2 regions of the Cyanobium sp. L1E-Cus genome follow, and region 1 is predicted to be linked to the other one. Evidence: predicted binding sites of a transcription regulator. Region 1 holds the regulator's gene; the other holds the start of a gene.
The links. The regulator HrcA, encoded in region 1, represses chaperone genes, less so after heat shock. The targets are predictions, from matches to a motif close to TTAGCACTCNNNNNNNNNGAGTGCTAA.

Region 1 (11,535 bases):
CTGGAGGGCATCATCCCGGCCCTGGAAACGGCCCACGCCTTCGCCTGGCTGGAGAAGCTCTGCCCCACCCTGGCCCCTGGCACCGAGGTGGTGCTCAACCTCTCGGGCCGCGGCGACAAGGACGTCAACACCGTGGCCGAGAAGCTCGGCGACAAAATGGGGGGCTGATGCCAGCAGGTTGGGATCAGCCCAGCACTGGGAAGTCGAAACGATTGCCGAATAGCGAAAACAGCACCTGCCACAGGTTGGGGTGCTCCTTGATCTCCTCGGCCGCCGCGTTCTCGATTGTTTGCAGCTGATTGGGGCTCAGCTCGAGGCCGGTGGCAAGACGAGAAAGGATCTCGCGCTCTTGCTCGCAGATGAATTCATCATCCTGCTGCTGTCTTGATGCGGAAGCCACCATCACGGCGGTTTTAATGGCCAGTTCCCGTTGCTCTGGATTTATCAAAGCGGCCAGCTCCTCGATGCAGGAGGGATCAGATAATTGATCTTCCCAATTAATGATTTTGGCCTGAAGTTTATATTGTTTGCTCAAGGAGTCCAAGAGGTTTTCCTCTTCAAGAGATGCTCCTCCATCAGCAAGGGCAACCAGATTGAGAATTCTCAGGATCACTCCTGCTGATTGGAGGTCCATTAACTGGTTGAGCTGATGTTTGAAATCAGTTTACCGGCTTTGGCTGTGGAAATATTTGGCGCTGCGATTGATCGCCACAGCCCGATCTAGCGCAAAAGCCTCTCCAGTGCCTGGGCTACCGAACCCACAGCAGCTCTGGCCGTGGCGTAGGCCATGCGCATCGGCCCCACCAGGGCCACCTGGCCCACGCCGCCGTCGCCGCTGCGGTAGTTGGCCTGCACCACGGCGCACTGGTGCAGGGCCCGGTGGGGATGCTCGGCGCCGATCCAAATTCCCGGCTGGGGTAGGAGCTGTTGGGGTGCGTCCTCCACCAGCTCCACTAAGGGGCGCAGGCTGAGGGTTTGGCTGAATTCCGGCTGGGCAAGCAGGCCAGCGAGGCCCATGGCTACAGCGCCCTCGCCCTCCAGCTGCCGCGACTGCCCATGGCTAGCCAGCGCTTGGCGCAGCACGGCGCCGCTGCTGGTCAGGTGGGAGGGCAGGGCGGCCCAGTCGATGCTGCCGCCATCCAGCTGGGCCGTGACCCAGCGCTCCAGGGATGCCAGTTCCGCTACTGCAAGGCAGGGCAGCCGCAAGTTGAGGCTGCTGGCTGTGGAGCCCCCCTCCACCAGGAACACCAGCAGGCGTTCACCACTGGCCACCAGTCGGAGGGCCTGCAGCTGGGACTGCTGGCGTTGGGGCCTGGTGATCAGGCTGAGCAGGCCCGTGAGATCTGCCAGGCGCCGGCTCAGATGCAGGAGCAGATCGTCGAGGGCTGCCCACTGCAGGCTGAGTCCGGTGAGTTCGCGCTCCAGCTGCAGGGCGGCCGCGCCTGGTGCGGGCAGCAGCTGATCAACGTAGGTGCGATAGCCCTGCTGGCTGGGGATTCGGCCAGCGGAGGGGTGGGGCTGGGTGAGCAGGCCACGCTGCTCCAGCGCCCCCATGGCTGAGCGCACCGTCGCCGGGCTGGCCTGCAGGCCAAAACGGCGCACCAGGGTCTGGCTGCCCACCGGCTCCATCGTGTCGACGTAGTGGCGCACGGCGAGCTGCAGTACTTCCTGCTGCCGGGCGGGCAAGGGCCTGGGTGAGGCGGACTGCAAGCGGGCGCCGCAGGAGTGAGGCGATCGTACGCAGCCCTGCGGGTGTCAGTAGCGGGGTACGGCCGGATCGACCTCCACACTCCAGGCGTCGATGCCCCCTTGCACGTTCCAGACGGCACCAAAGCCGTGTTCCTGCATCAGCCAGCAGCCCAGATGCCAGCTGCGCACGCCGGCGTGGCACAGCACGGCTACGGGGCGGTCGCGGTCGAGCAGCTGGTTGAGCTGGCCAATCCACTCGTTAGATCGGCCCAGGGGCAGATGCACCACGGCATGGGGCAGGCGGGCCAATTCCAGTTCGGTGTCTTCGCGCACGTCCACCAGCTGGATCGCCTCGCCCCGCTCCAGCCGCTCTTGCAGGTCGCGGGCCCGGATTGTCTGCGGTGTCGTCTCGATAGGTGCCATGGCGGGCAGACGGGGTGGCTTGGGGTCAAGATGGACCCATCCTGCGTGGGGCGCATGAAGGCCCGCCCGTTTTTGGCGGTCGTGCTGGCGGTGACATTGCTGTTGCTGAGCCTGGCGGCGGGTGGCTGGTGGCTGGTGCTGCAGCACTCCCCCCTGCAGCTGCAGCACCAGCAGCTGGTGTCGCCCCGGGCGGCCCGCTTTGTGCCCCGCCAAGCCGCCCTGAGCCTCTATCTGCTCAGCGATGGCGAGCAGCCGGTGGGCTACGCCCGGGCGGTGGCTCCCCCCCGCCAGCGGCGCCAGGCGGCTGAGGCGGTCGCGGGCCTTAGGGATGGTGCTTTCGCCGCCGCCGGCCTCGACTATCCCGGCGAGCTGGCCCCCTGGCTGGGCCGCGAACTTGGCTTTGCCCTACTGGCTTCCGAGCCCGGGGCGGCCCCCGATGGCTGGTTGCTGGCCCTGCGCAGTCGCGACGCTGACGGCGCCCGCCGCTTTCTGCAGCGCTTCTGGCAGACCCGCAGTTTGGCGGGCACCGACCTGCAGATCAGCAGCTACCGCGGCATGGGTTTGATCAGTGGCCGTGGTGCCCTGGTGGGCACCACCCCGGTGCCGATCGCTACGGCGCTGATCGACGACGACCTGGTGTTGATCGCGTCGGGTCGGGGGGTGCTGGAGCAGGCCCTTGACGTCTCCCAGATCGATGAGCTCAACCAAGCGGCCAGCCCCCGCTTTAAGCAGGCGGTGCAACGCCTTGAGCAGGGGGCGCTGCTGCTAACAGCCCGGCCAGAAACCCTGGGGCCCTGGTTGGGGTTGCCGGATGAGTTCACGGCGCCTGGGGTCGTGCAGGAGCTGGTGGCCAGCCTGCGTCCCGATAACCGCTCCTTGGAGCTGGATGCCCTTCTGCAGTTCGCTGCAGATGCCGCAGTGCCGGCTCCCTCTGCGGATGGCATTGGGGAGATTGACTCCACGGGAGCCGCTCTTTTAGCGGCCCTGCAGGGCCCTTCAGAGAGCTTGGCCCTGGTGCAGCGCCCCGCCGCTTGGCCGGCCTACTGGCAGCCCCTGCTGGCGGCAGTCCTGCAGGCCGAGCCGGGATCATTCCCGGCCCTGGTGACTGCAGCCGCCGATGGCCCGCTGCTGCGCAGTGAGGCAAGTCAGGGCTGGCTGCTGGGCACTGGCGCCGACCAACCGCAGCCGGAGGCCCTCGCAGGGGTGCTGGCGGCCGAGGGATTGATCGCCGCGCCGCTGCCGGTGGAAGGGGATCCCGATCTGCGGGTCTGGACCAGGCTGGAGGCTGGCCAGGCTGGAGGCCGATTCGCCCGCGGCGATGCCAACCAGCTGCAAGCCAGCCTGGAGGGCGCCCGCTCCAGCCAGGGCCGCCTGGCCTGGTGGGGTCAGACCCTCGCGGTGCTGCAGGAGCAGCGTGACTCCCGCAAGCCGCCCCGGCTGCGGCTGGAGCAGCTCGCCGGCCTCGATCTACCCCAGGCTCCCCTGCAGTGGGCTTTGGCGGCGGGCCGGGCCCAGCCCTTGCTGCAGCGCTGGAGCACCTGGCAGCTTTTGTCAGCCCTGGCCGGCCAGCCCCTAGCCCCGGCCGTGCAGAGCCTGAGCCTGGGCTGGGAAGCGCAGCCTGATGCCAACCTGCACCTCAAGGCCCGCCTTGAATTTGGTTGATGGCTAGAGCTGAGCGCGTAGCGGTTGAGAGTGAACTGGTTGCGAGTGAACCGGTTGCAAGTGAACCAGTTGAGCGCGAACTGCTGCTCTGGCGCCACGGCATTGCCGAAGATCGCCATCCTGATCGCCCTGATCAGGAGCGGGCTCTTACGGCTGAAGGCCGTCAGCGCACTGCGGCCGTGGCGGCGGAGTTGTGCCGCTTGCAGCTCCACTGTGATCGCCTGCTGAGCAGCCCCCTGCGGCGGGCGCTGCAGACCGCTGAAATTGGCGTGGCGGCTGGTCTAGCGCCGGCGCTGGAGTTAGAGGATCGCCTGGCGCCGGGTGGTGATCCGCGGCCGCTGCTGCAGGCGGGCCCTTGGCGGCGCCTTGGCCTGGTGGGCCATGAGCCAGACTTGGGCGAGCTGGCCTCGAGCCTGCTGGGGTTGCCGGCGGGCTCGATTTCGGTGCGTAAGGCCGGCATCGTGCTGCTGCGCCTGGGCCCAACCGGCGCCAGCCTGGAGGCCCTAATTGGCCCAAGGTTGCTGCGGCTACGGCGGGATGGCCAGCGGCAGCCGTAAGTTCGCCTTACTGAGTGCGGTGGAAGCTTGGTAGTTACAGGAGCGGCGACCCCAGCCCCATTTCGGCCGGGTTTGGAAGGGGTGCCGGCTACCCAATCGTCGATCTGCGACATCGATGGCCAGCGGGGGGTGCTCACCTATCGCGGCTACCCCGTAGACCAGCTGGCATCTTGCAGCTCCTTCCTGGAGACGGCCTACCTGCTGATCTGGGGCGAGCTACCCACCGCTGAGCAGCTGCAGGAGTTTGAGCAGGAGGTGCAGATGCACCGCCGGGTCAGCTTCCGCATTCGGGACATGATGAAGTGCTTCCCCTCCGGGGGGCATCCGATGGATGCGCTGCAGAGCAGCGCCGCCTCCCTGGGCCTGTTTTATTCCCGTCGAGCCCTCGACAACCCCGAATACATCGTTTCTGCGGTGGTGCGGCTGATCGCCAAGATCCCCACGATGGTGGCGGCCTTCCAGCTGATCAGGAAGGGTCAAGATCCGATCCAGCCCCGCGACGACCTGGCCTACGCCGCCAATTTTCTCTACATGCTCACGGAGCGGGAGCCCGATCCGCTGGCGGCCCGCATCTTTGACGCTTGTCTGATCCTGCACGCTGAGCACAGCCTCAACGCCAGCACCTTCAGCGCCCGGGTGACGGCCAGCACCCTCACCGACCCCTATGCCGTGGTGGCGTCAGCGGTTGGCACCCTGGCGGGCCCCCTGCACGGTGGTGCCAATGAAGATGTGCTGGAGATGCTCGGCCAGATCGGCAGCCCAGATCAGGTGGCGCCCTGGCTGGATCGGGCGATTGCCGGCAAGCAAAAAATCATGGGTTTTGGCCACCGGGAATACAAGGTCAAGGACCCCCGGGCTGTGATTCTCCAAACCCTGGCGGAGCAGCTCTTCGACCAGTTCGGTCACGATCCGATGTACGACCTAGCCCGCAAGTTGGAGGAGGTCGCGGCCGAGCGCCTGGGGCCTAAGGGAATTTTCCCCAACGTTGACTTCTATTCAGGCCTGGTGTACCGCAAGCTCGGCATCCCTGAAGACCTCTTCACGCCCATTTTTGCTATCGCCCGCACGGCTGGCTGGCTGGCCCATTGGAAGGAGCAGCTGGGGGCTAATCGCATCTACCGGCCCTCCCAGATCTATACCGGTCAGCCCTCCCGTGACTGGCAGCCCGTGGGGGCCCGCTAAGTTGACCCCATCTAAGCTGCCGCCATGCTGACCACCACGGCTCCGGGCCTGGATCTAGAGGCCAGTTTTGAGCAGGCCCTGCAGGGCTTCGGCCTGAGTCCTGCCGCCGCCCACCTGTTGTGGCTGCCCCTGCCCATGGTGCTGGTGCTGGTGGCGGCCGTGGTGGGCGTGCTGGTCAACGTCTGGCTGGAGCGCAAGATCTCAGCAGCGGTGCAGCAGCGCATCGGTCCTGAATACGCCGGCGCCCTCGGGGTGCTCCAGCCGATGGCCGATGGCCTCAAGCTCGTTTTCAAGGAAGACATCATTCCGGCCCGGGCTGACGGCCTGCTGTTCACCCTCGGCCCAGTGCTGGTGCTGATTCCGGTGATCCTCAGCTGGTTGGTGGTGCCCTTCGGCCAGCACCTGCTGATCAGCAACGTCGGCATCGGTATCTTCCTTTGGATCTCCCTGAGCAGCATCCAGCCGATTGGCCTGCTGATGAGCGGCTACGCCTCCAACAACAAGTATTCGCTGCTGGGCGGTCTGCGGGCGGCGGCCCAGTCGATCAGCTACGAGATTCCCCTGGCCCTGGCTGTGCTGGCCGTGGTGATGATGAGCAACTCGCTCAGCACCGTTGACATCGTCAACCAGCAGACCGGAGCTGGCATCCTCAGCTGGAACATCTGGCGTCAGCCGGTGGGCTTCGTGATCTTCTGGATCTGCGCCCTAGCCGAATGTGAGCGCCTGCCCTTCGACCTCCCCGAGGCCGAGGAGGAGCTGGTGGCTGGCTACCAGACCGAGTATTCGGGCATGAAGTTCGCCCTCTTCTATCTGGGCAGCTACATCAACCTGGTGCTCTCGGCCCTGCTGGTTTCGGTGCTTTACCTAGGCGGCTGGGGGTTCCCCATCCCCGTTGAGTGGCTGGCCAGCTGGCTGCACCAGCCGATCGATGCACCCTTGGTGCAGCTGATCACCGGCTCCGTAGGCATCGTCATGACGGTGCTCAAGGCCTATCTGCTGGTGTTTCTGGCGATCCTGCTGCGCTGGACCACGCCGAGGGTGCGCATCGACCAGCTGCTCGATCTGGGCTGGAAGTTTCTGTTGCCGATTGCCCTGGTCAACCTGCTGATCACGGCAGCGCTCAAGCTGGCCTTCCCGGCTGTGTTTGGCGGCTGACAGCGCCTGAACCCAGCTTTTCTCCAGACCAGCCATCATGGGCTGACCCATTCCGACCGCCTCCCCCCAGAGCCAACTCCATGTTCGGGTTTCTCAAGAAAGTCGGTGACTACACCCGCGATGCGGTTGGTGCGGCCAACTACCTGACCCAGGGTCTGGCGGTGACCTTTGATCACCTGCGGCGCCGGCCGATCACCGTTCAGTACCCCTACGAGAAGCTGATCCCCTCGGAGCGCTATCGGGGCCGCATCCACTACGAATTCGACAAGTGCATCGCCTGTGAGGTGTGTGTGCGGGTCTGCCCGATCAACCTGCCGGTGGTGGATTGGGTGATGAACAAAGCCACCAAGAAAAAGGAGCTGCGCAACTACTCGATTGACTTTGGGGTGTGCATTTTCTGTGGCAACTGTGTGGAGTACTGCCCCACCAACTGCCTGTCGATGACCGAGGAATACGAGCTGGCAGCTTTTGATCGCCACAGCCTCAACTTCGACAACATCGCCCTTGGTCGCCTGCCTACCAGTGTCACCAGCGATCCGGCCGTAGTTCCCCTGCGGGAGTTGGTCTACCTGCCCAAGGGAGTACTCGATCCTCACGATGTGCCAGATACGGCGCCGCGGGTGGGCAAATTGCCCGAGCAGGTGCTCGAATCCCTGCCTAGCGGAGACGCGTCATGACTATCTCCTCCATTGCCCAGCTGATCTGCTTCGTTGCTCTCTCCGCCACCTTGGTGCTGGGAGCCCTCGGGGTGGTGTTGCTGCCCAACATTGTTTATTCGGCCTTCCTGCTGGGCGGAGTATTTCTTTCGGTGGCTGGTCTCTACCTGCTGCTAAATGCCAGTTTCGTGGCAGCGGCCCAGGTGCTCGTCTACGTGGGCGCCGTCAACGTGCTGATCCTGTTCGCGATCATGCTCGTCAATAAAAAGGAAAACCTGGCGGCCATTCCCGGGCTTGGTCTCCGGCGTCTGCTCTCCGGCGCTGTCTGCGGTGGCTTGTTTCTGCTGTTGATTCGGGTGGCCTTCACTACCCCTTGGCCCCTACCTGGCCCAGAACCCGTGGGCGAGGAGGCCACGATTCGCATTGGCGAGCACCTCTTCAGTGACTACCTCCTGCCCTTTGAGCTGGCTTCGGTGCTGCTGCTGATGTCTATGATCGGCGCCATCGTTTTGGCCCGCCGCGATGTGCTCAGCAGCGATGTGATCACAGGTGAGGCAGTCGATCAGGGCCTGATCGAGAAGGAGCGCACCCCCCTGTTGCTGGAAAACTCTCCTCGCTAGCGGGCGTTTCCGCGCCCTCTCAGCCTCACTGCCACCGCCATCACTGCAACCGCCATCATTGCCACGCCATGGAGTTCACCATCCCCACCACCATCCCCCTGCAGGCCTACCTGGCCCTGGCGGCGGTGTTGTTTTGCACCGGTGTCTGGGGATTGATCAACAGCCGCAATGCGGTGCGAGTGTTAATGAGCATTGAGCTGATGCTTAATGCCGTCAACATCAACCTGATGGCTTTCTCCAACTATCTTGATGGCCAGCTGATCCGCGGCCAGGTGTTTGCCATCTTCGTTATCACCGTGGCCGCGGCTGAGGCTGCCGTTGGTCTGGCGATCCTGCTCTCCCTTTATCGCAACCGTGAAACGGTTGATATGGAGCGCTTCAACCTGTTGCGCTGGTAGCCGGTCCTTTAGCGATGCGGCTTGAGCGGGTCTGGCTGATTTCTAGGTCTGGCAGCCAGGCGGCCCACCGCCAGGCCAAGCGCTGCGCAGAAGATCTGGCGGCCCAGGGGGTTCATGTGGTGGTGGCCTCCAGTGGCCTGGCCCGCAATCCCTTTCCCGGCTTGCTGGCCACGGAAGACGAGCTGCCCGATCTAGCCCTGGTGCTGGGGGGCGATGGCACCGTGCTCGGTGCGGCCCGCCATCTGGCCCCCCTCGATGTGCCGATCCTCAGTTTCAACGTGGGCGGCCACCTCGGCTTCCTCACCCACGATCGCCGTCTGCTGCGCCTGAGCACCGACGCCCTCAAGAGCGAGGAGCAGAGCCTCTGGGACCGGCTGCGTCAAGACCGCTTTGCCCTGGAGCGGCGCATGATGTTGCAGGCCCATATCGACCGGGGCGACGGCGTTGATGGCTCAGAGATCGCCCATCTGGCTCTCAACGACTTCTATTTCCGGCCCTGCCTCGATGAGGTCTCCCCCACCTGTGTGCTGGAGCTGGAGATCGATGGTGAGGTAGTGGATCAATACCGCGGCGACGGCCTGATCATTGCCACTCCCACCGGCTCCACTGGCTATTCCATGGCTGCAGGTGGGCCGATCCTGCACCCGGGCATCGAAGCGATCGTGGTTAATCCGATCTGCCCGATGAGCCTCTCGAGCCGGGCCGTGGTGGTGCCGCCTAGGGCCCAGCTTTCGGTGTGGCCCCTGGGTGAAACCAGTCGCCGGGTCAAGCTTTGGAAAGATGGCGCCCACGCCACCGTGCTGGAACCAGGCGATCGGGCCCTAGTGGAGCGCAGCCCCCACCCGGCCCTGCAGGTGCTGCTGGAGCAAAGCCCCTCCTACTACCGCACCCTCACCCACAAGTTGCATTGGGCTGGCAGCCTCACCGCCATCGAGCCCTCCCACAACTAACCCCCCTGCTGCCCCCGCCCCAAATCGCCCCATGGCCCTGGAAATTGAACGCCGCTTTCTGGTGCAGGGGCTGGACTGGCGCCGCCATATCTGCTGGCAAGCCCAGCTGCAGCAGGGCTACCTGGTGGCGAGCGCCGATGGCTTCACCGTGCGGGTGCGCCGTGCCAGCGGTGAAGAGGCCGTAGCCGGTGCCTGGCTCACCCTCAAGGCCCGCACCGAGCAGCTTCTTGAAGCCCCAGGCCTGCTGCCGGAGGGCTTGGTGCGCCAGGAATTCGAATACGCCATTCCAGAGGCGGATGCTGCTGCTCTGCTGGCGTTGGCGCCCCAGGGCCTTTGCAAAGTGCGCTATGGCCTTGATCTGCCAGGTGGGGAGTGGGTTCTCGACGTCTTTGAGGGTGCGAATGCACCGCTGGTGGTAGCAGAGGTGGAACTGGAGCCGCAGGGGCTTGAGCAAGGCCTGGCCCTTCAGCCGCCCGCCTGGTGCGGGCGTGAGCTAACTGGGCGCCATGAGCTAAGCAATGCGGCCCTGGCCCGCCGGCCCCTGGCTCTCTGGCCAGAAGCCGAGCGCTTGGCCCTGTTCGAGCCTGCAGCTAGCTAAGACTTGCTGGGTTCAATCGAGCAGCAGTTGAAGCCATCGCGGCAGATTTTGCCGTGGTCCATGGCCCAATTCAGCAGGGCTACCCGGTTCTTGGCGCCTGTTTTGGTGAAGACGTTGCTCACGTGGTTGTCCACGGTGCGCTTGCTGATCGTCAGCGATTCGGCGATCTCCTGGTTGGTTAGGCCCTTGGCCACCAATTCAATGATCTCAATTTCCCGCTCCGACAGCTCATGGCGCACCTGGCCGAGGGAGCCTCCCGTGGCGTGATTGGAATCCATGGGCCCAAGTCGAGCGCTTGCCAGCACTGTAGGCAGGGCGCTGTTCCATGATGGTCCTAAGTGGCGCGATTGGTTTGTTGCTTCAACGGGCCCTTGCCAGCGGGCAGCCAGCTCTCACCGCAGAGGTGATGCCACCTAGGGGAGGAGATCCCTCGCGCTCCTTGGCGGCCGCAGGGTCCCTGCGGGGCTGGGTGCATGCGGTAAATGTCACCGATGGCAGCCGCGCCGTGATGCGGATGAGCAGCCTGGCCCTATGCCGCCTGCTGCTTGACGCCGGCATCGAGCCGGTGCTGCAGCTGGCCTGCCGCGATCGCAACCGCATTGCCCTGCAGGCCGAATTACTCGGTGCCCATGCCTTGGGCGTGCGCAACCTGCTCTGCCTCACCGGCGATCCGGTGCGGGCCGGCGACCAGCCCGGGGCCCGCCCGGTGAATGAGCTGGAGGCGGTGCGGTTGTTGCAGCTGGTGCAGCAGTTCAATGGCGGGCAGGATCCGGTGCAAGGTGAGCTGCCCGATGGACCCACCGACCTATTTGCCGGTGCAGCTGCCGATCCCCAGTCGGCTAGTTGGAGTGGTCTCAAGAGCCGGCTGCTGCGCAAGAAGCAGGCCGGTGCACGCTTCGTTCAAACCCAGATGGTGATGGATGCCGAAGCTCTCAAGCGCTTTGTTGGTGACCTCGCCGCACCGCTTGATCTGCCCGTGCTGGCGGGTGTGTTTCTACTCAAATCGGCCCGCAACGCCGCCTTCATCAACCGGGTTGTGCCCGGCGCCAATATTCCCCAGGCCGTGATCGACCGGCTGGCTGCGGCGCCAGATCCGGCGGCTGAGGGCGTAGCTATCGCCGCGGAACAGGTGGGCGCCTATCTCCAGATTGCCCAGGGGGTACATCTGATGGCCATTAAGGCTGAGGAGCGAATTCCGGCGATCCTGCAGCAGGCCGGCCTGAAGCCGCTAGTGCCGGGCTAGTTGGAGTTGCTCAGGGCCAGATCGGTGCCCAGTAGTTCGGCCATCGCCTTCTGCTGCGGCGATGGCGACAACACATCCTGCCGGCGCACATCGGTGATCAGCCAGTCGAGGGCTGCCTCCTGAAGGTCGAAGTGGTCGCCGTTGCGGTCAACGCAGTAGCGGCCAAACACCAGCTTCTCAACCAGACGCACTCCGGCCCCGATGCGGGAGTAGTCAAAGATGATCGAGTTGTCGATTGTGGCCCCTTCGCAGATGTGGCAATTGGGGCCAATCATCGCCGGGCCAATGATTGTGGCGCCATTTTCAATGCGAGTCATGCCGCCCACATAAATGGGGCCGGTGATATTGATCTGATCCCAGTCAGCGGCCACGTTGAGGCCGGCAAATACCCCTGGCCGCACT
Region 2 (11,535 bases), on a different contig from region 1:
CTAAGAGTGATCTGGGGGCTGGGCGGGAATACGGCAATGATCAGCAGTGCTAAACAGCTTCAACTGCCGCTGGGTCTCAGCTGCAACCGTGCTGGCTTGCCCACATGCCCCAGCTAGCCGCCAGCCCCCTGTGCCAGGGCCGCCACCAAAGCCGCGCTAGGCCCGGGTAGCCAGCTGCCCTCAACGGCACGGCAATCAGCCCCAGGCGTGAGCACAAACCGCAGCGACCAGGCGTTGCGGTCGCCTTCCAAGGCAATCCACAAAGGGCCGCGCTCTAGCTCAATGCTGATCGACTCTTCAGCCATCAACTGACTGGCCAGATCATGGTGCTCTTGCACCAACTGCACCAGAGCCTGACCCAGCCCCCGGGCCTCCTCCGCTGTGAGCTCAGAGGCCCAGCCTTGGCCACCAATCAAAAAAGAAAAGGGGTGGCGGGCTGAATCTTCCAGCCACCTCCACCCCTCACCTTCTTGAACACGCATCCGCCGAATCAGCCGGGCAGCAAATCGGGCTGGTCCTGCTCATCGCTCATTTCGATGATGGCCCGCTGCACGGGTTTGATCATCGAATCGTCAAGCAGGCCATCGAAATCATCGAAACGACGCTGCTTAGCCCGAAAAGCAATCTTCACCGTGGTGAGGTAACGGTTGCTGGTGTGGCGGATCAGGCTCTCGGCCCGCTGGGCCAGTTCCTTGTGGTTGACATCAATACCGCTCTGCATGGGCAACCTTGCAATCACCTCAACCTAGGTCAACAACGGCAACTCCCCGTTTAGAAGGGTGTAATGCGGGGCACGCTGGCGATTGATCTAGGCAGCAGCACCACGGTGGTGGCCTACCAGGGGCCAGACACCGCGGCCAAGCTGCTGGCCCTGCCGCCGTACAGCACCAGCGAGCCGGTTGCGGTGCCAACCCTGCTATGGCTCAGCGATCCAGCAATGCCACGGCCCCTGATCGGTCGCCAGGTATTGGAGGCGGGCCTGGCCCACAGCGATTGCCCCCAGTTGCATCGGGACTTCAAACGACAAATCGGCGCGCTCCCCTGCCCGGCGCCCGAACCACCCCCAGCCTTGCCACTGCGGCCAGAACAGGCCGGAGCCTTGCTGCTGAGGCAGCTCTGGGCCGCCCTGCCGCCAGGGCTTGCGCCCGAGCGGCTGGTGCTGACCGCTCCTATTGACAGCTACCCCCGCTACCGCCAATGGCTGCAGGAGGTATGCAGCGAGCTAGAGGTGCCTGAGCTGGCCCTGGTGGACGAACCCACCGCCGCAGCCATCGGTGCGGGGTTGCCTGCTGGCAGCACGGTGCTGGTGGTGGACCTGGGAGGCGGCACCATCGACCTATCCCTGGTGGCCCTAGAGGGTGGCGAAGGACGCCCGGCGCCCATGGCCCAGCTGCTGCGCTTCGCCGGCCGGGATCTGAGTTCAAGTCGCCAGGCCCTGCGCTGTGCCCGGGTGATAGGCAAGGCAGGGGTGGCCCTGGGAGGCCGGGATATAGATCGCTGGATCGCAGCCCACCTTTGTCCCGGAGCCCCCCTTGATGGGGCCCTGCTGGAGGCAGCTGAATCGCTCAAATGCCAGCTCAGCAGCGCCGAAGAGGCCCTGGTGTTCTGGAGTCCTGCAGGCCTGCCTCCCCAACCTCTGCGGCTGAGTCGCAGCGGCCTAAACGCCTTGTTGGTGGAGCGGGGCTTGCTGGCCCAACTCGATGATCTGTTGGAGGTCGTGTTGGCGGGAGCCCGACGCGATGGCCTGGCCCCAAACCAGATCACCGCCCTGCTGCCGGTTGGTGGCAGCAGCCGCATGCCCCTGATCCACCAATGGCTGCAGGAGCGCTGCGGCGGCATTCCCCTGCAGGAAAGCCGGCCGGTGGAAGCCGTAGCCCTGGGGGCCCTGGCCCTCACCCCCGGGGTGCGGGTGCGGGATGTTTTGCGCTACGGAATTTGCCTGCGCTGCTGGGATCAGCGCTCCAGCCGCCATCACTGGCAACCGCTGTTTGTGGCGGGACAAACCTGGCCGAGTGAGCGGCCGCTGGAAATCGTGCTCGCCTGCAGCAGCCCCAACCAGCGAAGCCTGGAGCTGGTGCTGGGAGAACCAGACAACGAAAGACGCAGCGAGGTGGTGTTTGAGGCCGGGCTACCGGTGCTGCGTCCGCGACCAGCGGGGCAAGCCCGAGTGATGCCCTGGAGCGAGCAACCCCCAGACCTTGCCCTGGACGTGCCGGGACAGCCTGGCGAGGACTGTCTGCGGTTGTCTTTTTCTGTCAACGACCAGGGCCAGCTGGTGCTGGAGGTCACGGACCTACGCAGTGGTCGCCTCAGCGCCCCCCAACTTCTGGGCCCGGTGCGCTGAGAGTTAGAGGCAAAGTCAAGTGGACGCCGCAAGCGCTGCCCTCCGCTGACGGCATCTCGGCCGCAGCGTCCATAAAACTAAGTTTCATATTTCCGTATTTGCCTTGGCCCTACGCCGCCACAGGCTGCCCCGTTTCTGGCTGGGTCTCACCCTGGGTCTTGTGGCCTGCGGCATTGGGGCGACCTACTGGTGGGAGCAGCAGCTGCCGCAACGGTTGGAGCAGGCGGCAAGGAGCGGCGACTTAGAAGCCTGCCTGCGCTACAGCGAACAGCTCGAAGCCCTGCGCTGGCTGGGGGGGCAGGCCCCTGCCGAACAAGGCAGCTGCCGGCGCCGCAAAGCGGCCCAGCTCTGGCAGCAGGAGCGCTGGGGCGAGGCTCTGCAGTTGCAATTGCAACTGGTGAACTCCCTTACCGGCAGCGAAGCCGACCGCCAGCGGCTGCTGGTGTGGCAGCAAAACCTGCAGCAGCGCGCCATGACCCGCTTCCAGGAGGGCGACCTACCTGCAGCCCTGAAGATCCTGGCTGTGATGGGCGATGACCACCGGGCCGACGGCGACAGCCTGGGCGACAAACTCAGTGAAAACTGGACTCGCAACCGGCTGCAGCTGGAGCGGGCCAAGGGCCTCACAGAGCAAAAGCGCTGGTGGGAGGCCCTCGAGGCCCTCACCCGCATCGACCATCCCTGGTGGAAAACCCAGAGCCGCGGCCTACAAGCCAAGGTGCAGAAGGGCATCGAAGGCCTGTCAGTGCAGGAGCGCGAACACGACGCCCATGGCCAGCTGCCCCACACCGTGCCCGCCGCCCAACTCGATGCCCAGGTGCGCCAACGGATCTCCCAGGGTATGGACGAGTGGTCCGCGTTCCAGGAGGCCTGTCGGGCCTTAGGTGGACAGGTGGTTGAGGCCGGGCCGGAGACGGCCTGTCAGCGCCGATCCAGCAAGCGGTGATTGGCGCGTGACAAGATTGGCCCCGCGATGAAGCTCTGGAGCCATGCAGGCAGGTGATCAGGTTCAGGTCTCCCAAAGCGTGGTCGTATACCACCACCCCCAGCACCGCGGGGTCGCCTTCGATCTCAAAGGCCAACAGGGTGAGGTGGTCACCGTGCTCAACGAGTGGAAGGGCCGGGTGATCAGCCCAACCTTGCCGGTGGTAGTTGCCTTCGGCAAATTTCGGGCCCATTTCCGCTCAGATGAGCTGGCTCCCGCCTGATCGCTTGCCTGAATCTCGTTAGAGCTCCGGCCGCAGCAGGAACACCCCCTCCTCGCCATCGATCTCCTGTAGGCAGAGCTGGATTGATTCTTGGCGACTGGTGGGCACTAGCTTTCCACAGAAATCAGGCTGGATCGGCAGCTCCCGGTGACCGCGATCCACCATGGCCAGCAAGCTGACCCGCTTGGGCCGCCCCCAGGCTTGCAAGGCTTCAAGTGCCGCCCGCACAGTGCGCCCCGTAAAGATCACGTCATCCACCAACACCACCTGGCGCCCATCCAGAGCCACGGGCAAATCGGTGGGCTGGCCCAAACGGGTGCCGACTCGCTCCAGGTCATCTCGATGAAAGGTGGGATCGACACTGCCTTGGTCGATCGGATGGCCGGCTAAGACTGCCAAGCGGGAGGCCAAAACCTCAGCCAACGCCACTCCACGGGTGGGTATGCCGAGAAGCACCAAGGAGCTGCTATCGGCCACGCCTTCCAACACCTGGGAGGCAAGCCGGTCAAGGGTGCGGCCCAAATCCAGGGCCGAGAGCAGTTCGAGCCGATGCATTAGGGAATCAGGCAAGTCGGCTAGGGCTGGTTGGCTGTGTGACCAAAGGCTGACCCCGAGGGAAGCAGTTGGGATCGCAGCACATTTGCACTGTAAGTTGGTTTTGGAAGGCGTTGGTTCAACGTCGCTAGGCGAGACGGGTGACGACTATTCCCTCCCAGCAGCAATCCACCCTGGTGCCAGGCCCAGCATCGGCCTCTAGGGCTTCATCCTCTGTGGCCCCGGTCGTACTCGCCATTTTGGATGGCTGGGGTTACAGCCACGAAGCCGATCACAACGCCATACGTGCTGCCAGCACCCCGGTGATGGATGCCCTCTGGCACGCCTACCCCCACACCCTGATTGAGGCCAGCGGCGCCGCTGTCGGCCTGCCAGATCATCAGATGGGCAATTCTGAGGTGGGCCATCTCACAATCGGCTCCGGTCGAATCATTCGCCAGGAGCTGGTGCGGATCAGCCAAGCTGTCAAGGACGGCAGCTTGGCCGCCAACCCTGCGCTCAATTCCTTAGCCGACCGCCTACTTCTCAAGGGCGGCTGCCTGCACCTGATCGGCCTGTGCTCCGATGGGGGCGTGCACAGTCACATCACCCACCTAGGGGGTTTGTTGCAATGGGCCGCGAGCCGCGGTCTCAAGGATGTCTGCATCCACGTGATCACCGATGGCCGGGACACGGACCCGAGCAGTGCCCCCCGATTCGTCACCCAGGTTCAAGAGCAGATCAGTCGGGCCGGCGTGGGCCGAATCGCTACCCTCTGCGGCCGCTACTGGGCAATGGATCGCGATAACCGCTGGGAGCGCACTGAGAAGGCCTATCGACTCTTAACCGAACCAAGCGAGATATCCGAGCTCAGCCCGGTCAACGCCATCCACGCCTCCTACGCCCAAGAGATCGGCGACGAATTCCTCGAGCCGTTGCGATTGGCGGAGGGATTGATCAAGAGCGGAGACGCTCTGGTGTGTTTCAACTTCCGGCCCGACCGGGTGCGCCAGTTGATCCGCGCCCTGGTTTTGCCGGAATTTGACGACTTCTCGCGGCAGCGCCAAGCCCAACTGGATGTGGTCACCTTCACCCAATACGAAAGGGGCTTGCCCGTAGCGGTGGCTTTTCCGCCCGAATCTCTCGATGGCTTACTGGGCCAAGTGGTTTCGAACTCGGGGCTGCGCCAGTTCCGCACAGCTGAAACCGAAAAATATCCTCACGTCACCTATTTCATGAATGGGGGAATTGAGCAGGCCTTCCCTGGAGAAGATCGCCACCTAGTCCCCTCCCCCCGGGTGGCTACCTACGACCTATCCCCGGAAATGTCCGCCGGCGAGCTCACTGAAAGCTGTATTGCCGCAATCAAAAAGGGCATTTACTCGTTGGTGGTAATCAATTACGCCAATCCGGACATGGTGGGGCACACCGGCAAAATGAAAGCCACCACTGAAGCAATCACCACTGTCGACACCTGTGTAGGAAAGCTGATGGAGGCCACCAACCGCATGGGAGGCACGCTGCTGATCACCGCAGACCACGGCAATGCCGAAGTGATGGAGGGCCCAGATGGTCGCCCTTGGACTGCTCACACCACAAACCCCGTGCCCGTGATTTTGGTGGAGGGCGAGAAACGCAAGCTGCCCGGCCACGGCACCAACGTGTCGCTGCGTGACCATGGCGGCTTAGCCGACATCGCCCCGACCCTGCTCGAGATCTTGCACCTGCCCAAGCCCGCAACCATGAGCGGTGAATCACTGATCCTGGCAACTGGGACCGCAGCCGCATCCAGTCCCATCCCCCAGACCCTGGGCGTTTAATCTGCCTCTATTCAAAGAGGCCCATGATCACTTCAGTTTTGTCATGGGTGTGGATTGGCAGTGGCGTTCTGCTGATCATCAGCGTGCTACTACATAGCCCCAAGGGCGATGGCATGGGCGGGCTGGCCGCTAGCGGCGGTTCGATGTTCACCAGTGCCCGTAGCGCCGAAGCCACCCTCAACCGCATCAGCTGGACCTTGCTAGCAATTTTTCTTGGCCTGGCCGTTGTGCTCAGCGCCGGCTGGCTCGGTTAGGTCTGTGACGCCAATGCCGCGACGCAATCTGCTGGTAGCCCTGGGATCAAGCCTGGGTGCCTTCTTCACTGGCGTCTCCCGCGCCGAAGCAGCTTCCAAGGCCCAAGATCCCGCCTGGCAGCTCAGCGAAGCCAGCTGGAAGAAACGTCTCAACCCTGCCGCTTATAACGTGCTCCGCCAGGAAGGCACCGAAAGGCCCTTCTCCAGCCCCTTGAATAGCGAAAAACGCCCAGGCACTTTCGTTTGTGCTGGCTGCGCCCTGCCCCTCTTTAGCTCCAAGGCCAAATACGAGAGCGGCACCGGCTGGCCCAGCTTCTGGCAACCGCTGCCCAACGGGATCGCCACCAAGGTGGACTTCAAGTTGATCGTGCCCCGCACCGAATACCACTGCCGGCGCTGCGGCGGCCATCAGGGCCACGTGTTTGACGACGGCCCTAAGCCCAGTGGCAAGCGCTACTGCAACAACGGCGCAGCCCTCAATTTCATCACCGGTTAACCGGTGTATTCGCCGTTGTAGGCCTCTTCGCCGTGAGCATTGATATCGAGGCCCTGCTGTTCCTGAATGTCGTTAACACGCAGGGGCATCACCAGGCGAATCAGTAGAAGAATCACATACGTGCCTACTCCAACAAAAAGAATTGTGAATCCTGCGGCCTTGAGCTGAATCCAGAGCTGACCTGGCTGACCGACTAGCAGTCCATCTGCGCCAGCGGGATTGAGGCTTTTCAACGTGAACACGCCAGTTAGCAGAGTGCCGAGCAACCCGGCCACGCCATGCACCGGCAGCACATCGAGGCTGTCATCGAGCCGCCAGCGATTCTTGAGTTGCATGGCATAGCTGCAAACCAGGGCCGCCGCAAAGCCGATCAACACAGCCGCCAGAGGGCTCACATAGCCAGCCGCTGGGGTGATCGCCACTAGGCCGGCCACGGCGCCGGTAGCCACACCCACGGCAGTGGGCTTGCCGCGCTGCCATGTTTCCAGCAGCATCCAGCCCAGGGCAGCGGCAGCGGCAGCGGTATTGGTGGTGAGGCAGGCAAGGGAGGCCAAATTGCCTGCCACCAGGCCGCTACCACCATTGAAGCCAAACCAGCCGAACCAGAGCAGGCCCGCCCCAAACAGGATGAAGGGCACGTTGTGGGGTGGGGCGGCATAGCCCACGCCCCCACTGCGACGCCGGCCCACCACCAAGGCAGCAACGGCGGCGGCCACGCCCGAGGCCAGTTCCACCACCAGGCCACCGGCGAAGTCGATAGCACCGAGGCCGGAGCTACCCAAGAACCCACCGGGGCCCCACACCATGTGGGCCAGGGGTAGATAGATGAAGGTGCTCCAGAGCAGCAGAAACACCATCCAGGCGCGGAAATGCATCCGCTCCACCACCGCACCGGAAATCAGCGCCGGAGTGATGATCGCAAAGGTGACCTGGAACAGGGCAACGGCACCGTGACTGAGTTGCCCATCCCCATAGGGAGCCGACCAATTGCTGAGCCCCGCCCACTGCAACCCGCCGATGAACGGAGCCAGGGGACCGCTGCCGGGAGAGAAGGCCAGGCTGTAGCCGAACAACACCCAGAGCACACTCACCAGGGCCATGGCGGTGAAGCTCATCACCATGGTGTTAAGCACGTTGCGGCTGCGAACAAAGCCCGCATAAAAGAGGGCCAGAGCTGGCGTCATCATCAGCACCAGGGCGGCACTCACCAACACAAAACCATTGTTGGCACTGCGAAGGGCCAGATCGGTTGCAAACAGAAGCGGCACAGCTGAGCCAAAACCAGGCGCCACCCTGAAGACCAACGGATCAGCAGCCAGTAGCAACCGCTACCAAAAGAGCCTTTAAAGGTGGCAACCGATACAGCTGGGATGGATGGGCCCGCTTGGCTGAACGGAAACGAACAAAAAAAGGGCAGAAGGAAAACCCTTCTGCCCTCGCTGACGATGACGGAGAGGGGCCTCGAAGGCACCCATCTCGCTGTCAATAGTCGAAGTCGCCGCCGCCCATGCCGCCACCGGCGGGAGCAGCATCTTTCTTGTCTGGCATATCAGCCACGATGCACTCGGTGGTCAGCACCATGCCGGCGATGGAGGCGGCATTTTGCAGACCGGAGCGGGTCACCTTGGCGGGGTCGACGATACCGGCAGCCAGCATGTCGACGTACTCGCCGGTGGCGGCGTTGTAGCCCTCGTTGAAGGGCTTGTTGCGCACGTTCTCAGCCACGACAGCGCCATTGACGCCAGCGTTTTGAGCGATGCGCATCAAGGGTGCGGTCAGCGCGGAGGCCACGATGTGGGCGCCGATCAGCTCCTCGCCAGAGAGGTTGGCCGCAGCCCACTCCTCGAGGGCGGGGGCCAGGTGGGCCAAGGTGGTGCCACCACCAGGAACGATGCCTTCTTCAACAGCCGCCTTGGTGGCGTTGATGGCGTCTTCCAGGCGCAGCTTCTTGTCCTTCATCTCAGTCTCGGTGGCGGCACCCACCTTGACCACGGCCACACCGCCGCTCAGCTTGGCAAGACGCTCCTGCAGCTTCTCCTTGTCATAGGAGGAGTCGGTTTCGTCCATCTGCTTGCGGATCTGCTCGCAGCGCGCCTTGACGGCCACTTCGTTGCCTTCGGCCACGATGGTGGTGGTGTCCTTGTTGATGGTGATGCGGCGGGCGGTGCCCAGCATCTCCAATTTGGCGTTCTCAAGCTTGAGACCGGCGTCCTCGGTGATCAGCTGACCGTTGGTGAGAACGGCGATGTCCTCGAGCATGGCCTTGCGGCGATCACCGAAACCAGGGGCCTTGACTGCCGCCACGTTGAGCACGCCGCGCAGGCGGTTCACAACGAGGGTGGCTAGGGCTTCCTTCTCGATGTCCTCGGCAATGATCAGCAGGGGCTTGCCTGTACGGGCGATCTGCTCAAGCACGGGCACCAGGTCCTGCACCAAACCGATCTTCTTATCGGTGAGCAGGATGTAGGGCTCTTCGAGCACCGCTTCCATGCGCTCGGTGTCGGTGGCGAAATAGGGCGAGATGTAGCCCTTGTCGAAGCGCATGCCTTCGGTGACCTCCAGCTCGGTGGTCATCGATTTCCCTTCTTCCAGGGAGATCACACCTTCCTTACCGACCTTGTCCATCGCATCGGCGATCATGCGACCTACCTCTTCGTCGTTGCCGGCGGAGATGGTGCCCACTTGGGCGATGGCGCTGGAGTCGGAGATGGGCTTGGCGTGCTCCTTGATCTTGCCTACGAGGAAATCGGAAGCCTTATCGATGCCCTTTTTGAGGGTGATCGCATTGGCGCCTGCAGCCACGTTGCGCAAGCCTGCCTTGACCATGGCATGGGCCAAAACAGTGGCGGTGGTGGTGCCGTCGCCGGCGGCATCGTTGGTTTTGGAGGCGGCCTGACGGATCAGGGCAACACCGGTGTTCTCGATGTGGTCTTCGAGCTCAATTTCCTTGGCGATGGTGACGCCGTCGTTGATGATCTGGGGAGCACCAAACTTTTTCTCCAGGACCACGTTGCGGCCCTTGGGTCCAAGGGTGACAGCAACGGCCTCAGCCAGAATGTCGATACCTCTTTCGAGAGCTCTGCGAGCGTTCTCGTTGTAAATAATGCGCTTAGCCATGGAAGGCGATGTCCTTATGGGGTTAGGTCGGATTCAGTAATCGGCCAGTCGTCAGTTGACGATGGCGAGGATGTCCTTCTCGGAAAGCAACACAAACTCGTCGCTGCCGAGCTTGATGTCGGTGCCGGCGTACTTGCTGTAGAGCACCTTGTCGCCAACGCTGACCTCAGGAGCCTGGCGGCTGCCGTCGTCGTTGCGCTTGCCGGGGCCGATCTGCACCACCTCGCCCACCTGGGGCTTTTCCTTAGCGGTGTCAGGCAGAAGGATGCCGCCGGCGGTTTTCTCCTCCGATTCGGACACCTTGATAAAAATGCGATCTCCGAGGGGCTTAACCGTGGAGACGCTGAGAGAAACAGCAGCCATGGATGGATTGCGGGAGCAATGACATGACGCCTGAGACGCCACAGAACAGTGAACTTGAGTGGGCCTGAGGGGCGATTTAGCACTCGAGCTCTACGAGTGCCAACTTATGCCCAATCAAGTTCCAGTGCCCAGGCCCAGACCGTGCGGGTGACCGAACCACCAGGGCGAACAGTTGCTGAACAGGGTTTACCGCCTGTCGCGGTGGTAAGGTTGCGCCGCTTCAGGCGGGCTGATTCCCCCTGCGCTTCCCCAAGATTTCCTTACCTATGGCAGCTGCTACCGCCACCGGCACCAAAGGCACCGTCCGGCAGGTGATTGGCCCGGTTTTAGACGTTGAATTCCCGGCCGGCAAGCTGCCCAAGATTTACAACGCGCTTCGGATTGAAGCCAAAAATTCGGCCGGCCAGCTAGTCGCCCTAACTGCTGAAGTCCAACAGTTGCTGGGCGATCACCGAGTCCGTGCTGTGGCCATGAGCACCACCGACGGCTTGGTCCGTGGCATGGAGGCAGTTGATACTGGCGCCCCAATTTGCGTACCCGTGGGCGAAGCCACCCTCGGTCGCATCTTCAACGTGCTCGGCGAGCCCGTGGATGAGCAGGGTCCAGTAACCACCAGCGTGACCGCTTCGATCCACCGCGCCGCCCCCAGCCTCACTGAGCTGGAGACCAAGCCCAAGGTTTTTGAGACCGGCATCAAGGTGATCGACCTGCTGGCTCCTTACCGCCAAGGGGGCAAGGTTGGCCTGTTCGGCGGTGCCGGCGTTGGCAAGACCGTGCTGATCCAAGAGCTAATCAACAACATCGCCAAGGAGCACGGCGGCGTTTCCGTGTTCGCTGGCGTTGGCGAGCGCACCCGCGAAGGCAACGACCTTTACGAGGAATTCAAGGAATCGGGTGTGATCAACCCCGACGACCTTTCCAAGTCGAAGGTGGCGCTCTGCTATGGCCAGATGAACGAGCCCCCTGGTGCCCGCATGCGCGTGGGTCTCTCAGCACTCACCATGGCTGAGCACTTCCGCGATACGAACAAGCAAGACGTCTTGCTGTTCGTCGACAACATCTTCCGTTTCGTGCAGGCCGGTTCAGAGGTATCGGCCCTGCTCGGCCGCATGCCTTCAGCTGTGGGCTATCAGCCCACCCTCGGCACCGACGTGGGCATGCTGCAAGAGCGCATCACCTCCACCCTGGAAGGCTCGATCACTTCGATCCAGGCCGTCTACGTACCTGCAGACGACCTGACCGACCCGGCACCTGCCACCACCTTTGCCCACCTAGACGCCACCACCGTGCTGAGCCGCGGCCTGGCTTCCAAGGGCATCTACCCGGCTGTGGATCCTCTGGATTCCACCAGCACCATGCTTCAGCCAGCGGTGGTAGGTGATGAGCACTACCGCACTGC

Region 2: groES (co-chaperone GroES) is a predicted target of HrcA. The motif match lies at 10,213-10,239, and genes of this name have one in related genera.

The regions. Positions count from the first base shown of each region.
Region 1 is NZ_JAGQBS010000011.1:29,246-40,780, reverse strand. Features, by position in the region: gene trpB (tryptophan synthase subunit beta) at 1-168, shown strand, start outside; gene KBZ22_RS10910 (hypothetical protein) at 185-634, opposite strand; gene KBZ22_RS10905 (heat-inducible transcriptional repressor HrcA) at 721-1,629, opposite strand; gene KBZ22_RS10900 (rhodanese-like domain-containing protein) at 1,756-2,112, opposite strand; gene KBZ22_RS10895 (DUF3352 domain-containing protein) at 2,143-3,774, shown strand; gene KBZ22_RS10890 (histidine phosphatase family protein) at 3,774-4,331, shown strand; gene KBZ22_RS10885 (citrate synthase) at 4,359-5,513, shown strand; gene nuoH (NADH-quinone oxidoreductase subunit NuoH) at 5,538-6,668, shown strand; gene ndhI (NAD(P)H-quinone oxidoreductase subunit I) at 6,749-7,345, shown strand; gene KBZ22_RS10870 (NADH-quinone oxidoreductase subunit J) at 7,342-7,944, shown strand; gene nuoK (NADH-quinone oxidoreductase subunit NuoK) at 8,013-8,342, shown strand; gene KBZ22_RS10860 (NAD(+) kinase) at 8,357-9,292, shown strand; gene KBZ22_RS10855 (adenylate cyclase) at 9,324-9,890, shown strand; gene KBZ22_RS10850 (response regulator transcription factor) at 9,887-10,168, opposite strand; gene KBZ22_RS10845 (methylenetetrahydrofolate reductase) at 10,219-11,133, shown strand; gene KBZ22_RS10840 (NDP-sugar synthase) at 11,130-11,535, opposite strand, start outside.
Region 2 is NZ_JAGQBS010000007.1:66,031-77,565, forward strand. Features, by position in the region: gene KBZ22_RS08240 (DUF1818 family protein) at 114-482, opposite strand; gene KBZ22_RS08245 (DNA-directed RNA polymerase subunit omega) at 491-721, opposite strand; gene KBZ22_RS08250 (Hsp70 family protein) at 785-2,344, shown strand; gene KBZ22_RS08255 (hypothetical protein) at 2,448-3,290, shown strand; gene KBZ22_RS08260 (ferredoxin-thioredoxin reductase variable chain) at 3,334-3,552, shown strand; gene pyrR (bifunctional pyr operon transcriptional regulator/uracil phosphoribosyltransferase PyrR) at 3,571-4,107, opposite strand; gene gpmI (2,3-bisphosphoglycerate-independent phosphoglycerate mutase) at 4,323-5,906, shown strand; gene secG (preprotein translocase subunit SecG) at 5,930-6,160, shown strand; gene msrB (peptide-methionine (R)-S-oxide reductase MsrB) at 6,174-6,656, shown strand; gene KBZ22_RS08285 (ammonium transporter) at 6,653-7,924, opposite strand; gene groL (chaperonin GroEL) at 8,139-9,773, opposite strand; gene groES (co-chaperone GroES) at 9,825-10,136, opposite strand; gene atpD (F0F1 ATP synthase subunit beta) at 10,403-11,535, shown strand, end outside.